DNA from 2 places in the Faecalibacterium taiwanense genome. Region 1 is predicted to be linked to the other one. Evidence: predicted binding sites of a transcription regulator. Region 1 holds the regulator's gene; the other holds the start of a gene.

Region 1 (7,428 bases):
GCGGCAGGCTCCGGCTGGGCAAGCGGCTGGCCGGAAGTATCTGCGGGCGGCTCCGGCTGCGGGGCGGCCTCCGGCTCCTCCGCCTCCATCTCTTCGGTCACCTTGTGGCCCCAGTGGCGGATGCCGTTCAGCCAGTCCGGCACACCGATGCGGAAAGCCGGAGTTTCCATCTCCTCTTCGGCATCTTCCTCATCCCGGTATTCATCTTCTGCTTCGTCGTAGTCTTCCTCAGCCTCGGCTTCTGCCGCGCGGGCAGCGGCACGTTCAGCGCGGCGGGCTGCGCTCTGCTGCGCCATGGCCGCACCCTTTGCGTGCACGCCGCCAAACGCAGCGCACAGCCATTGCCACACCTCTGCCGGGGTCAGATCAAAAATGTACAGGCTGACACACAGTGCCAGCACGATCATGATAAGGGTTGCCGCAGGCCGTCCGCACAGCAGCAGCAGGCTGCCGCCCAGCAGTGCGCCCAACGCACCGCCGCCGATCCATGCATTCACGCCGTTTGCGTAGCAGGCAGCTGTCATCTGGAATGCCGACATGCCCTGCGGCTGGATATCGGAAAAAACGATCACCGTGCCGCAGGCAAACACCAGCCCAAGAACCAGCTTGAAGATCTTGGGCAGAAGGTCTTCGCCCCGGGTATACTGCACAGCGAGGCAGCACACTGCCGCGCCCAGTACAAAGCTGCCGCAGCCAAAAAGTCCGAACAGCACATCGTGCAGGGCCTTCCATGCCGAATCTCCCTCCACAAAGGCCAGCACCACCAGCAAAAGGCCTGCAAACAGGGTGCCAAGCCCTGCCGGGAGCCGCTGTTCTGCGCGCTTTTTGCGCGATGCTGCGCGCCGTGTTGTCGTTTTACGTTTTTTTGTTGCCATGTTTCTTTGTTCCCCGCGTTTGTAGTAGACACACTATTTGATTTTATTATTGTACCACGCAGGGAAGAAAATGGCAAACCTATTGTTGTACAAAATCGGCCTTCATTTGCGTTCAATCTCTTTATACAGCCACGCCAGCGCATCCGAAAGTCCGCCCAGCTCGTCGATGAGCTTTTCCTTCACGGCCCGGCGTCCATCCAGCACGGTGCCCATGTCCATCACCAGCTCGCCGGTGTGGAGCATCAGGTCGGTGTAGCGTTTTTCGGTCATGCCGCTGTGGGCCGCTACGAAGCCGGTGATGCGCTGCTGCATCTGCTCAAAGCTGCGCATGGTCTGCGGCACCCCCAGAATGACGCCGGAATGCCGCACCGGGTGCACGGTCATGGTGGCTGTGGGCACGATGAAGCTGCGCCGGGCGCTGACGGCAAGTGGGATACCGATGGAGTGCCCGCCGCCCAGCACAAGCGTTGCACTGGGTTTGGACACGCTGGCGATCAGCTCCGCCAGCGCAAGGCCTGCTTCCACATCCCCGCCTACCGTGTTCAGCAGCACCAGCAGGCCCTCGATGCGAGGATCTTCCTGCGCGGCCACCAGCTGCGGGATGACATGCTCATACTTCGTGGTCTTCTGGCCCTGCGGCGCTTCCGAATGGCCTTCGATCTGGCCGATGACGGTCAGGCAGTGGATCACATGCTCCCCGCGGGCCAGCGTGACCGTGCCCAAATCCTCGATCTCTTCTTTTTCCAGCCGACGCGCGTCGGTCAGCTGCGTTTCATCGTTCATATGCTTTCCTCCTGCGTTTTCTGTCAGCATTCCCCAGCCTGTGCCGGGCTATGCAGACCCGCTGCAGCAAAAAAGCGGTAACATTTCATAAAAATTTTTTGAGAATGATTTGACATTCTCCATCGGTGCAGTATACTTTAAATAATTGACTGTAATATCTGCAATATGAACCCGTAAACGGATCGGGGTTTCTTTGTGCCGCATCTGTAAAGCAGGCAGCTGCGGCAAGTACTGCGATAGAGCGAAAGGAGAAAGTATTCTATGAACACTCCTGCAAGGGCTTCGCTTCCCGTTATCAAGCGTCTTCCCAAATATTACCGCTATCTGTGCTCTCTGCAGGCGGACGGCATCAACAGCATTTCTTCCCGCGAGCTGGCTGCTCAGATGGGCACCACCGCTTCGCAGGTACGGCAGGACTTCAACTGCATCGGCGATGTGAATGGCCGGCAGGGCATTGGCTACTCGGTGGAAAACCTGCTCTCCATTCTGGAAGGCCTGCTGTTCGGCAACGGCGACCGCCTGCCCACCATCCTGATCGGCTGCGGCCGTCTGGGCAAGGCAGTGAGCCGCTTTATCACCACCGACACCAACGGCTACCGCCTGATCGCCGCCTTTGATGTGGCACAGAGCGAGGTGGGCAAGGAGATCAGCGGCATCCAGATCCGCCATATCGACGAGCTGGAGTCTTTCTGTGCCGAGCATCACCCCAAGGTCGCAGTGCTCTGTGTGCCCCGCGACGGTGCGGAACAGGTCAGCGGCCGTCTGGTGGATCTGGGCATCGAGGGCTTCTGGAACTTCTCCCACTATGACCTCTCTGTGCCGTATCCCGATGTGGTGGTGGAGAACGTCCATCTGGGCGACAGCCTGATGAGCCTTGGCTACCGCCTGCGCAATCAGGACTGAACGTACCTATTGTAAGTAATAAGAGAACCCTCTCAGTCAAAGCCTGAGATGCCGCTGAACCCTCTCAGTCTCGCATACGCTCGACAGCTCCCCCGAAAGGGGAGCTTTATGAGTGGGGACGGGAAAGTTTCTGCTTCTCCGGCGAAGGACAGCCTGCCCGGAAGATGCAGAAAAGCTCCCCCATCGGGGGAGCTGGCAAAGCCGTCAGGCTTTGGCTGAGAGGGTTCTTTCTGTAAGGAGAGTTTTTCAAATGGCAAAACTGTATTTCCGTTACGGCGCGATGAACAGCGGCAAGAGCACCGCCCTGATGCAGGTAGCCCACAACTACGAAGAACAGGGGATGCGGGTGCTGATCCTCAAGCCACAGGTGGACACCAAGGGCGGCGGTGAGCTGGTGAGCCGTCTGGGCGTGCGCCGCAAGGCTGATCTGCTGATCCCGCCGGAGACGGACGTGTTCGAGGCCGTGCGCACGGCCAACGCTGACGGTGCGCCGCTGGCCTGCGTGCTGTGCGACGAGAGCCAGTTTTTCACTGCGCAGCAGGCAGAACAGCTGTTCATGGTCACGGTGGATTTGAACATTCCGGTGATCTGCTACGGCCTGCGGGCAGATTTTTCGCTCAAGGGCTTTCCCGGCTCTACCCGCCTGCTGGAGCTGGCCCACACCATCGAGGAGATGAAGACTATCTGCACCTGCGGCCGCAAGGCCATCTGCAACTGCCGCAGGGTGAACGGCAGATTCGTCTTTGAGGGCGAGCAGGTGGCCATCGATTTGGAAAACGATGTGCAGTACGTGAGCATGTGCCCCCAGTGCTATTTCAAGGCAAAGCGCGCGTTCTACGCCGAAAAAGCTGCTTCGCGGGTCGAATAAGCTTGTATACAAGGCTGCTGTGTCCAACGACACGGCAGCCTTTCTTTTTTATTCCCGGCCCACAGGCGCAGTCCACGCAGCAGCGCAAAATATGTTGCTGTCGGTGCTTCTTCACCTCCCAAAAGGGCGAAAAAGCACCGATTTCCATGCCCGAAGACCGGTGCCGGATGCCCGCCGCAAACAATTGATATATCAGAGTGAACATTTTTTGCGCTATTGATATATCAGTTCAAAGACTCCCATCCGGGCTTTTTAAGCTGGTGTTCGTCCACAATGTATGCAACGCTTCCACGTTCTGAAACGGAATGTTTACAAAATTATTGCAAAATTCGACGTTCCCCCTATGATGCATCCCAGTTTTCTATGCAAAATGGCGAAGTATACATGTTGCACAGTTTTTCGAGCCAAGTTTATTCATTTCAGCAAAGGCGTCAATTCTCGCGCGAAAACAAGAGCAATATTTGTACGTTTTTTGTTTAGATATCTGCAATTTGCGTCTTTCTTTTTGGTTGTTGTTTTGTTATCATAATTGTATACAACGGGGTATGTGCAGAACCCCGTGCGAGATGATGTTTTCTGTATTTAGGAGGAGAACGAAAATGAGCAAGGCAATTTCTCGTCGTGATTTCATGAAGGTCACCGGCGCTGTGGGCGCTGCCGGCCTTCTGGCTGCCTGCGGCGGCAACTCTGCCGCATCCAGCTCTGCTGCTTCCACCGCTTCTTCCGCTCCCGCTGCTTCTGCAGACGAGAGCCTGGCACTGTCTGACGGCCCTGTTTCCATGACCATCAGCTGGTGGGGCGGCGACAGCCGTCACGAGGCTTACCAGAACGCCATCAAGGAGTTCCAGGCTGAGCACACCAACATCACCATCGAACCCACCTTCGCCGCATGGTCCGGCTGGGAAGAGAAGATGGCAGCTGCCTTCATCGCTGGCAACGCACAGGATGTGTGCCAGGTGAACTGGAACTGGCTGTACAACTACTCTGCCGACGGCAGCAAGTTCGTGGACCTGAACACTGTTTCCAAGTTCCTGGATCTGACCCAGTGGGATGACGCTGCCATGGACGCCTGCTACGTTGCAAACAGCCAGCAGTGCGTGCCCGTTTCCATGACCGGCCGTATCTTCTTCTGGAACATGACCACCTTCAACAAGGCTGGCATCACCGAAGTTCCCAAGTCTCTGGATGATCTGATGGCTGCCGGCAAGGCATTCAAGGAGAAGCTGGGCGACGATTACTACCCCATGCATCTGGGCGCATACGACCGTATGATCCTGATGGTGTTCTACCTCGAGTCCAAGTACGGCAAGGACTGGGCTGACCCCGTCACCTCTACCCTGAACTACACCGAGGACGAGATCGCTGAGGGCATCGACTTCATCAAGAGCCTGGTGGATGGCCACGTCATGATGAACCTGAAGACCTACTACTCCGCAAACTCTGATACCGCTACCCACCAGTCCAACGAGTGGATCACCGGTAAGATCGCAGGCATCTTCGAGTGGGATTCCGCTGCTTCCAAGTACTCCTCCGCTCTGGATGATGCCAACAAGGACGGCTTCACCGTTGGCGAAGAGATCAAGTTCGGCGACAACAACGGCGGCTTCTCCAAGGTCTCCATGGGTCTGGCCATCACCAAGACCAGCAAGTGCGTTGCCGAGGCTGCTACCCTGATCAACTTCCTGCTGAACGAGGAGAAGGGCGCTTCCATCATGGGTTCCGAGTGCGGCATCCCCGCTTCCAAGGCTGGTCTGGCTGCTGCTCAGGCTGCCGGCGCTGTCAAGGATCTGGTGGCTGAGGCAAATGCCAAGGTCATGGCCTTCACCACCAACAAGCTGGATCCCCTGTTCGAGAACAACGACCTGAAGGCTTCCGGCACCGGCATCTATCAGGAAGTGTTTGATACCGTTGACTACGACGGCGTTGCCGGCGCAGACGTTGTTGACACCCTGCTGGACGGCATGGAGTCTGTTGGTTACACCATCGGCTAAGTTACATTTTTGAGTGCCGCCGTGTGCGGTCACGCACAGAAAAGGGCACCCTTTGACTGAACCTGAGGGGCACCTGCCGCCCGACCGGCAGATGCCCCTTTTTTGTCAAAGATATATTACAAAATCTTGACAAAGCTGTATCCAGTCTGTTACCCCTTCGTCCGTCTCATGCTCCGAAATTCCTTAAAAAGGAGGATTTCCCAGATGAAAGAAAGCAATGCTCCCGCCATCGGGCGTACCCCGTTCCAGAAATGGCTGGACAAATATCAGGGTCTGTTTTATCTGATCCCCTGGATCATCGGCTTCGTCGTCTTTAAGGCAGTTCCCTTCGGTCAGTCGCTGTACTACAGCTTCACCGATATGAACTTCTTCAAGAGCGGCACCCAGTTCGTTGGTCTGGCCAACTACATCACGGCCTTTACCACCACCAAGATCACCAAGGCACTGCTCATCACCTTCAAGTACGCTTTCATCACCGTGCCTCTGAAGCTGGTCTTTGCGCTGTTCATCGCATACATCCTGAACTTCAAGATCGCATGCGTCAACCTGTTCCGCACGGTGTACTACATTCCCTCCATTCTGGGCGGCTCTGTTGCAATCGCCGTTCTGTGGAAGGCTGTGTTCAGTGTGGACGGCCTGCTCAACACCGTGCTGCGCGCTGTCACCTTTGGTCTGGTGCAGGGCCCCGAGTGGCTGTCTGACCCCAGCTACGCGCTGTGGATCATCTGCTTCCTGCGTATCTGGCAGTTCGGTTCCGCCATGGTGCTGTTCCTGGCCGCTCTGAAGGGCGTGCCTGCAGACCTGTACGAAGCCGCTACCATTGATGGTGCCGGCAAGTGGCGTCAGTTCTTCTCCATCACCGTTCCGATGATCACCCCCATCATCTTCTACAATCTGGTCACTCAGATCTGCCAGGCTTTCCAGGAGTTCAATGGCCCCTACATCATCACCAACGGCGGCCCCCGTGGTTCCACCACGCTGATCTCTCTGCTGGTTTACAACTACGCATTCAAGTCTTATGACATGGGTATGGCATCCGCTCTGGCATGGATCATGTTCATCATCGTCTGCATCCTGACGATCATTGCATTCACCAGCCAGAAGAAGTGGGTCTACTACTCTGACGAAAGGTAAGGTGACCAGTATGGGAATGAAAGCATCGAACAAAATCGCGACCTTCTTCAAGTATTTCGTCCTGATCCTGGTCGGCATCATCATGATCTATCCTCTGCTGTGGATGATCAGCGCTACCTTTAAGGACAACAGCGAGATCTTTGCAGGCATCAGCCTGTGGATCAAGCACCCCACTCTGGATGGCTACCGCGGCGCACTGAACAACTTTGGCGGTTCCATCAACATCCTGCAGGCCATGCTGAACACCTACAGCTACGTCATCCCCAAGGTGATCTGCACGGTGGTCTCCGCCTGTGTGGCTGCCTACGGCTTTGGCCGCTTCGATTTCCCCGGCCGTAAGCTGATGTTCAACATCATGCTGGCCACCCTGTTCCTGCCGCAGGTCGTTCTGAATGTGCCGCAGTACCTGCTGTACAACAAGTTCGGCTGGCTGGACAGCCCCTTCTATCTGGCTATCTGGGTGCACTGCGCATTTGCGACCGAGACCTACTTCGTCTACCAGCTGGTGCAGTTCATGCGCAATGTCCCCCGTGATCTGGACGAAGCCGCTGCCATCGACGGCTGCTCTTCCTTCCAGACCCTGTACAAGGTCATCGTGCCCATGCTTGGCCCCGCTCTGGTGTCCTGCGCACTGTTCCAGTTTATGTGGAGCTGCAACGACTTCATGGGTCCGCTGCTTTACGTCAGCACTCCCGGTAAGTACCCGATGTCCCTGTTCGTCAAGCTGTCCATGGACGGTGATACCGGTTTCGCATGGAACAAGATCCTTGCTCTGTCCCTCATCTCTATCCTGCCGCAGCTGATCGTCTTCTTCTGTGCACAGGACCAGTTCGTTGAAGGTATCTCTGCCGGTGCCGTCAAGGGCTAAGCCCTT
Region 2 (7,428 bases), 520 kb from region 1:
TCCCGCTTTTGCACCGGGCGGAATGCCGCCAGCGGGTCCCGTTTGATGGGGCCATAGGTGCGCTCGAAGATTTTGAGCAGCTCGGCATCCTCTTCCAGTGTTGCGCGGTAAGCCGCTGTCCGGCGCTGGGGCACGGCCTGCGTCTCCTGCTCCGGGCTTTTGCTTTTTCCCCAGCCGCTGTCCACATGCATGTGGCTGCGCACCTGATCCCAAGGCACCACAAAGCCCGCGCCATGGGCACAGAACACCGAATCTGCCGGGTTGTCAAGGTCGTGCTCCGGCTCGTAGCCCACAGCTTCAATGATCTCCGCCGCATTGTGGCAGGGCCGGTAGCCGTCCAGCGTCAGGGTCAGGTGTCCCCGGCCCCGGGTATAGCCCACCACCTCCATGGGGTAGCTGCGCATGGTGGCCACCGGTGCAAAACCGGTGAGCACAGCAGCCTCTTCCCCGCTCTCTGGCGGGTCAAAGCTGCCCTCCATGCGCTGGATATCGGTCATGGCACGGCCAAGGTTTTCCACCGGCACTTCCAGCCGAAAGGCATACCATGGCTCCAGCAGCTGGCTTTTGGCCAGCATCAGGCCCTGCCGCACCGCGCGATAGGTGGCCTGCCGGAAATCTCCGCCCTCCGTGTGTTTAAGATGGGCGCGGCCCGCAATGAGGGTGATCTTCACGTCCGTCAGCGGCGCACCGGTCAGCACGCCAAGGTGCTGCTTTTCTTCCAGATGGGTCAGCACAAGGCGCTGCCAGTTCTTGTCCAGCACTTCTTCCCGGCAGTCGGCGGCAAACTGCATCCCGCTGCCGCGGGGCAGAGGCTCCAGCTTGACATGCACCTCTGCATAATGGCGCAGCGGCTCGTAGTGGCCCACGCCCTCCATAGGCTCCGTGATGGTCTCCTTGTACAGAATGCCGCCGGGGCCGAACTCCACGTTCAGGCCAAAGCGCTCTGCCAGCAAACTGCGCAGCACTTCCAGCTGCACCTCGCCCATGAGCTGCACATGGATCTCGCCCAAAGTCTCGTTCCATACCACATGGAGCTGCGGCTCCTCTTCTTCCAGCCGGTGCAGCTTGCCCAGTGCCGCGTGCACATCAGCCCCCTCCGGCAGCAGCACCTGATAGCTCAGCACCGGTTCCAGCACCGGCACATCGCTGTCGCGTTCCGCGCCAAGGCCCTCGCCCGGGCGCGCCTTGGTCAGGCCGGTGACGGCGCACACCTGCCCCGGGCCGATGGCTTCCGCCAGCGTATACTTTACGCCGGAGTACAGCCGCAGCTGGTTTGCCTTTTCCTCCCACGGCTCACCATCTGCTTCGCCGGAGAGCTGGGCCTTTACCTTCAGTTCGCCGCCAGTCACGCGCAGCCATGTCAGGCGCGTGCCCTGCTCATCCTGCGACACCTTAAACACCTTGGCACCAAAGGCATCCAGCGCGGGAGCCGGACGGGTATAGCGGTCAATCCCGTCCAGCAGAGCGTCCACGCTTTCCAGTGCATCGTTTTCGGTACGCCGCAGCGCCGAACCGAACCAGCACGGGAACACATGCCGGCGTGCAACGGCCGGGATGATGTCCGCATCGGTCAACTGCCCGGCATCCAACATCCGGTCCATCAGGTTTTCGTCACACAGGGCCAGTGCTTCGTCCCGGTCGGCCTGCGGCACATCAAAGGCCACAAAACCCTCGCCCAGACGGTGGTTCAGCTGGGCGAGCAGCTCTTCCCTGCTCTTGCCGGGCAGATCCATCTTGTTCACGAACACAAAGGTGGGCACATGGTAGCGCCGCAGCAGCCGCCAGAGCGTCTCGGTGTGGCTCTGCACACCGTCGGTGCCGCTTACCACCAGCACAGCATAGTCCAGCACCTGCAGGGTGCGCTCTGTCTCGGTAGAAAAATCCACATGGCCGGGGGTGTCCAGCAATGTGATATCCGTATTGCCCGCCGTCAACAGGGCCTGCTTAGAAAAGATGGTGATGCCGCGCGCTTTTTCAAGCGTGTCGGTATCCAGAAAGGCATCCTTGTGATCCACACGGCCCAGCTTGCGGATCGCGCCGGAGCGGTAGAGCATGGCTTCCGAAAGGGTGGTCTTGCCGGAGTCCACATGGGCAAGGATGCCCAGAACGATTTGTTTATGCGTTGTTTCCATCCGCTTCTCCTACAATCAAAAATTCATTTTTATTGTAGCACGGATGGGGAAAAAGAAAAGTTTTTGATTTAGAATGGGGTCGAAACCCAAAAACGCAATTTATCTTATCGGCTTTTCGCGTGAAAAAACAGCTCTGGAAAATCCGCAGATTTTCCAGAGCTGTAAATATAAGAATAACAATTCCGCTATTCATAGCCAAAGCGAACGCGTCGGCCATTTTAACGGTCAATTACTCCACAATGATGCTCTTGCCGGTCATTTCAGCAGGCACGGGCAGACCGATATACGGCAGCATGGTGGGTGCGATGTCGGCAAGGCAGCCGCCCTCACGCAGCTTCACATCGCCGCAGCCAACAGCCACAAAGGGCACCACGTTGGTGGTGTGTGCGGTGAAGGGGGTGCCGTCCGGGTTCATCATCTTCTCGGCGTTGCCGTGGTCGGCGGTGATGAAGGCGCAGCCGCCGGCCTTCAGCACAGCGGACACCACCTGATCCACAGCGGTATCTACAGCCTCAACGGCCTTGACCGCAGCATCGAACACGCCGGTGTGGCCGACCATATCGCAGTTTGCGAAGTTCAGGATCACCACATCGTACTTGCCGCTCTCGATGCGCTTGACGCACTCGGCAGCAACCTCGGGGGCGCTCATCTCGGGCTTCAGGTCATAGGTGGCGACCTTCGGGCTGGGGATCACGCAGCGGTCCTCGCCCTCGTAGGGAGCCTCCACGCCGCCGTTGAAGAAGAAGGTGACATGAGCGTACTTCTCGGTCTCGGCAATGCGCAGCTGAGTCTTGCCATTCTCGGACAGGTACTGGCCCAGAACGTTCTTCAGCTCCACAGGCGGATAGGCGACCTCGCAGTTGGGCATGGTGGCATCATATTCGGCCATGCAGACATAGTTCACCTGCTTGCGGCCGCCGCGGCGCTCAAAGCCGGTGAAAGCATCGTCGCAGAAGATACGGGTCATCTGGCGGGCACGGTCGGGGCGGAAGTTCATGAAGATGACGGTGTCGCCATCCTGCACGCGGCCGCCCTCACAGGTGACGCAGGGCAGAACGAACTCATCGGTCTTGTCTGCTGCATAGGAAGCCTCGATGGCCTCGGCAGCGTTGGCGGCATGATTACCCTCGCCGTAGACAAAGGCAGCATATGCCTTCTCTTCACGATCCCAGTTGTTATCGCGGTCCATGGCGTAGTAACGGCCGGAGACGCTGGCGATCTTGCCGATGCCCAGCTCGTCCAGCTTGGCCTGCAGATCGGCCAGGAAGCCCTTGCCGGAGTGCGGGTCGGTATCGCGGCCATCGGTGATGCAGTGCAGGTAAATGTTCTTTGCACCCAGATGTTTTGCCATTTCCAGCACGCCGAACCAGTGGTCTGCGTGGCTGTGCACACCGCCGGTGCCCACCAGACCCATCAGATGGATGGCCTTGCCGGCATCGATGGCAGCCTTCATGTTCTTGACCAGAACCGGGTTCTGGAGCATCTCGCCGTCCTTGATGGACTTGGTGATGAGGGTGAGCTGCTGGTACACGATGCGGCCAGCGCCCATGTTGGTGTGGCCAACCTCAGAGTTGCCCATCTGGCCCTCGGGCAGACCGACGGCCATGCCGGAAGCGTTGATGGTGGTCATGGGATATTTTGCCATCAGAGCATCGAGGTGGGGTTTCTTTGCGGCAACCACAGCGTTGCCGAAGGTCTCCTCCGGCACCCAGCCGAAGCCATCCATGATGCACAGAAGAACAGGTTTCTTTGCCATAAAATTGAATCTCCTTTGAATTTAACAAATCAGCGCCCGGCACAGCGCTGGAAATGCGGCGCAGCCGGGCGCTGAAACAGCTGATTTAAACCGTCGATCAGCCCTTGGTGGCTGCGTTGACGATCACTGCAAAGTCGGGAGCCTTCAGGGATGCGCCGCCGATCAGGCCGCCGTCCACATCCTTTTTGCTCAGCAGCTCCTCGCAGTTCTTGGCGTTCATACTGCCGCCGTACTGGACAGTGGTAGCCTCGGCAACTGCCTCGCCGTACACCTCGCCGATCACCTTGCGGATCTGGCCGCAGACTTCCTCAGCCTGATCGGCGGTAGCGGTCTTGCCGGTGCCGATGGCCCAGATGGGCTCGTAAGCGATCACAACATTTGCCATCTGCTCAGCGGTCACATCACGCAGAGCGATCTTGGTCTGCATACGCACCAGCTCTTCGGTCACGCCCTCTTCGCGCTGCTGCAGGCTCTCGCCCACGCAGATGATGACCTTCAGACCGGCGTTCAGAGCAGCCAGAGCCCGCTTGTTCACGGTCTGGTCGGTCTCGGCGAAGTACTGGCGGCGCTCAGAGTGGCCCACAATGACGTACTCCACGCCCAGATCTACCAGCATGTCAGCGCTGATCTCGCCGGTAAAAGCGCCGGACTTCTCGAAGTGGACATTCTCAGCACCCACATGGATGTTGGTGCCCTTGGTCTTTTCCACAGCGGTGACCAGATCGGTATACGGGGTGCAGATGACTACCTCGCAGCCTGCGTCCTGCACGGCGGGGACCAGCTCGTCCACCAGAACAGCAGCCTCGGAGGCAGTCTTGTTCATCTTCCAGTTGCCTGCAATGATAGCCTTACGCTTTGCCTTATCCATGATACTCTATCTCCTTTATTTACCTTCTATCGTGCAGAAAGCTCTGCACAAACAAAAAGATGCGGCGGCGCTAAAGCCGCCGCACCCATTATGATGCCGGGATCAGATTATGCGTTCTGAATGACTGCGATGCCGGGCAGCTCCTTGCCCTCCAGATACTCCAGAGAAGCGCCGCCGCCGGTGGAGATGTGGGTCATCTTGTCGCCCAGACCCATCTGCTGCACAGCTGCTGCGCTGTCGCCGCCGCCGATCACGGTGGTAGCGTCGCTCTCAGCCATAGCCTTTGCAACTGCCAGAGTGCCAGCTGCCAGAGTGGGGTTCTCGAACACGCCCATGGGGCCGTTCCACACAACGGTCTTGGATGCCTTGACAGCATCGGCAAACAGCTTCATGGTCTCGGGGCCGATGTCGCAGCCTTCCATGTCAGCCGGGATCGCGGTGACGGGAACAACAGTGGTCTCAACCGGAGCGTCGATGGGATCGGGGAAGTCCTTGATGCAGACAGCATCAACGGGCAGCAGCAGCTTCACGCCCTTCTCCTGAGCCTTGGCCATCATCTCCTTGCAGTAATCCAGCTTGGAATCGTCGCACAGGCTCTTGCCGACCTCGTAGCCCTGAGCCTTGACGAAGGTGTAAGCCATGCCGCCGCCGATGATCAGGGTATCGACCTTCTCCAGCAGGTTGGAGATAACATTCAGCTTGTCTGCGACCTTTGCGCCGCCCAGAATAGCGGTGAAGGGACGAACGGGATCGTTCACAGCGTTGCCCAGATACTTGATCTCCTTCTCCATCAGGTAGCCGACAGCGGTATCCTTGATGAAGTCGGTGACACCTGCAGTGGAGCAGTGTGCACGGTGGCAGCTGCCGAATGCATCGTCAACATATGCATCAGCCAGAGAAGCCAGCTCTTCGCTGAACTCAGGCATGTTCTTGGTCTCTTCCTTGCGGAAACGGGTGTTCTGCAGCAGAACGACATCGCCGTTGTTCATGGCAGCAACAGCAGCCTTTGCGTTCTCGCCCACAACGTTGTCGTCGTCAGCAAACACAACGGTCTTGCCCAGCTTTGCGCTCAGAGCCACAGCAACGGGTGCCAGGCTGAACTTTGCCTCGGGGCCGTTCTTGGGCTTGCCCAGATGGCTGCACAGGATGACCTTTGCGCCATCGTTGACCAGCTTCTGGATGGTGGGCAGAGCTGCATTGATGCGGTTCTCGTTGGTGATCACACCGTCCTTCATCGGGACGTTGAAATCGCAACGGACAAGCACCTTCTTGCCGCAGTAGTTCTGATCGTCGATCGTCTTCTTACCTAAACCCATGGTAATAAACTCCTCTCAAGTTTTAATTTCTGAACTAGAGTTTCGCTCGCATTCGGGGGATCTTGCCCCGTTACTCTACTATTATAAACAAAAACCGTGCACATTGCAAGGTAGCAAGATAGATAATAGTTTAACAAACATTTGCCGCTGATGCACGGAAATGTGTGTATTTTGACCGAAAGCCGCAGCCTTACCGTGTTTTCCGGCAGAACATTCCGCAAATGCGGTCATACATTCCCCATATGAACTTCTGGTTCCGCTGATCCCGCTCAAAAATTGCTTCCACACCAGCATAGCCGCTCGCCTTATACTTCCTGAAAATATTCTGCTTTCAGAGGATTATTCGACACTTCTTTTTCAAAGAATTCTTTGAAGCCTTCCTCCAATACATCCAGAAAATCCGGAGTCACCCCCCCACATATTCATGGATATCAGATAATTTTTCTGTGACCCAGCAGGTCACTTGTTCCTTGAAATGTGACCTACTGGGTCACATTTTGGCCTCAGAAGCCATCTCTGCTAAAGGGGAAAAAAGAAAATTCTGACTTCTATGTTGGCTGCTCTTTTCGTTCTTCTTGATTCGTTTTTTCATAGGCCAGATGTTCCTTATTGGAATCCACCATATATCCGGCACCTGTGAAGATGCCCGCAAGGAAAGCATGATAGAAGTCTTCCCGATAGTCATGGTAGCTTATGGTGCGCCGGAGCAGAGCATTCATTTCCTTGGTAATGCCTTCGCTGTCACCATTCCAGACTGCATCAAACAAAGCATTTCGATTCCACTTCTTCGTACTGTCATCGAACCATTGATGATTTGTTGATCCCAGTTATATTTCTCGCAGATAAAGTCAGCTGCCTGATTCTTCATTTTCATAACCATTTCAGGATGGTCACAAGCCTCTTGCAGTTTTTCTCGCAAGTCCTCTACATCTGACTTTTTGAAAATCAATGCCTTATCTTCCACAACCTCTGCGCATTCCGGAATATCGGAAACCAGACAGCAATTGCCGTAGCTCATTGCCTCCAGTAGACTTAATGGCATTCCTTCCAGATCAGACGGCAGCGTGTAAATGTAAGCATTGCTGTATAGTTCATCCAACATTGCTCCCTGCACAAACCCGGTAAATAGAATCCGATCGTCACCCTTCGCCAGTTCTTTCAATTCCTCCATAAAGGAATCCGTATCGCTGGAGCCACCTGCAATGACCAGTTTTTTCTGTCTTAACATTCTTGAATGCCTCAACCAGATATCGAATCCCCTTCTCCGGCACCAGACGCCCGAGGAACAATATGTAGGAATCTTTTTCCAGTCCAAAATGATCTGTGATCAGCTTTGCTTCCCGAATCTGCGGCCTA

What was found. Region 1 encodes Rex, which represses fermentation and respiration genes when NADH is low (regulators of the CRP and FNR family bind a similar motif). Its sites were predicted from a motif close to ATTGTTAANNNNTTAACAAT; they were not measured.
Region 2: PXT33_RS10140 (phosphoglycerate kinase) is a predicted target of Rex. The motif match lies at 6,191-6,210, and genes of this name have one in related genera.

The regions. Positions count from the first base shown of each region.
Region 1 covers NZ_CP155552.1:2,569,295-2,576,722, forward strand. Annotated here, with positions in the region: gene PXT33_RS12710 (DNA translocase FtsK) at 1-875, opposite strand, end outside; gene PXT33_RS12715 (ClpP family protease) at 978-1,688, opposite strand; gene PXT33_RS12720 (redox-sensing transcriptional repressor Rex) at 1,920-2,561, shown strand; gene PXT33_RS12725 (thymidine kinase) at 2,812-3,429, shown strand; gene PXT33_RS12730 (ABC transporter substrate-binding protein) at 4,029-5,420, shown strand; gene PXT33_RS12735 (carbohydrate ABC transporter permease) at 5,625-6,554, shown strand; gene PXT33_RS12740 (carbohydrate ABC transporter permease) at 6,565-7,422, shown strand.
Region 2 covers NZ_CP155552.1:2,045,007-2,052,434, forward strand. Annotated here, with positions in the region: gene PXT33_RS10125 (translation factor GTPase family protein) at 1-2,132, opposite strand, end outside; gene gpmI (2,3-bisphosphoglycerate-independent phosphoglycerate mutase) at 2,362-3,888, opposite strand; gene tpiA (triose-phosphate isomerase) at 3,986-4,756, opposite strand; gene PXT33_RS10140 (phosphoglycerate kinase) at 4,864-6,072, opposite strand; gene PXT33_RS10145 (glycosyltransferase family 4 protein) at 6,788-7,300, opposite strand; gene PXT33_RS10150 (glycosyltransferase family 4 protein) at 7,212-7,428, opposite strand, start outside.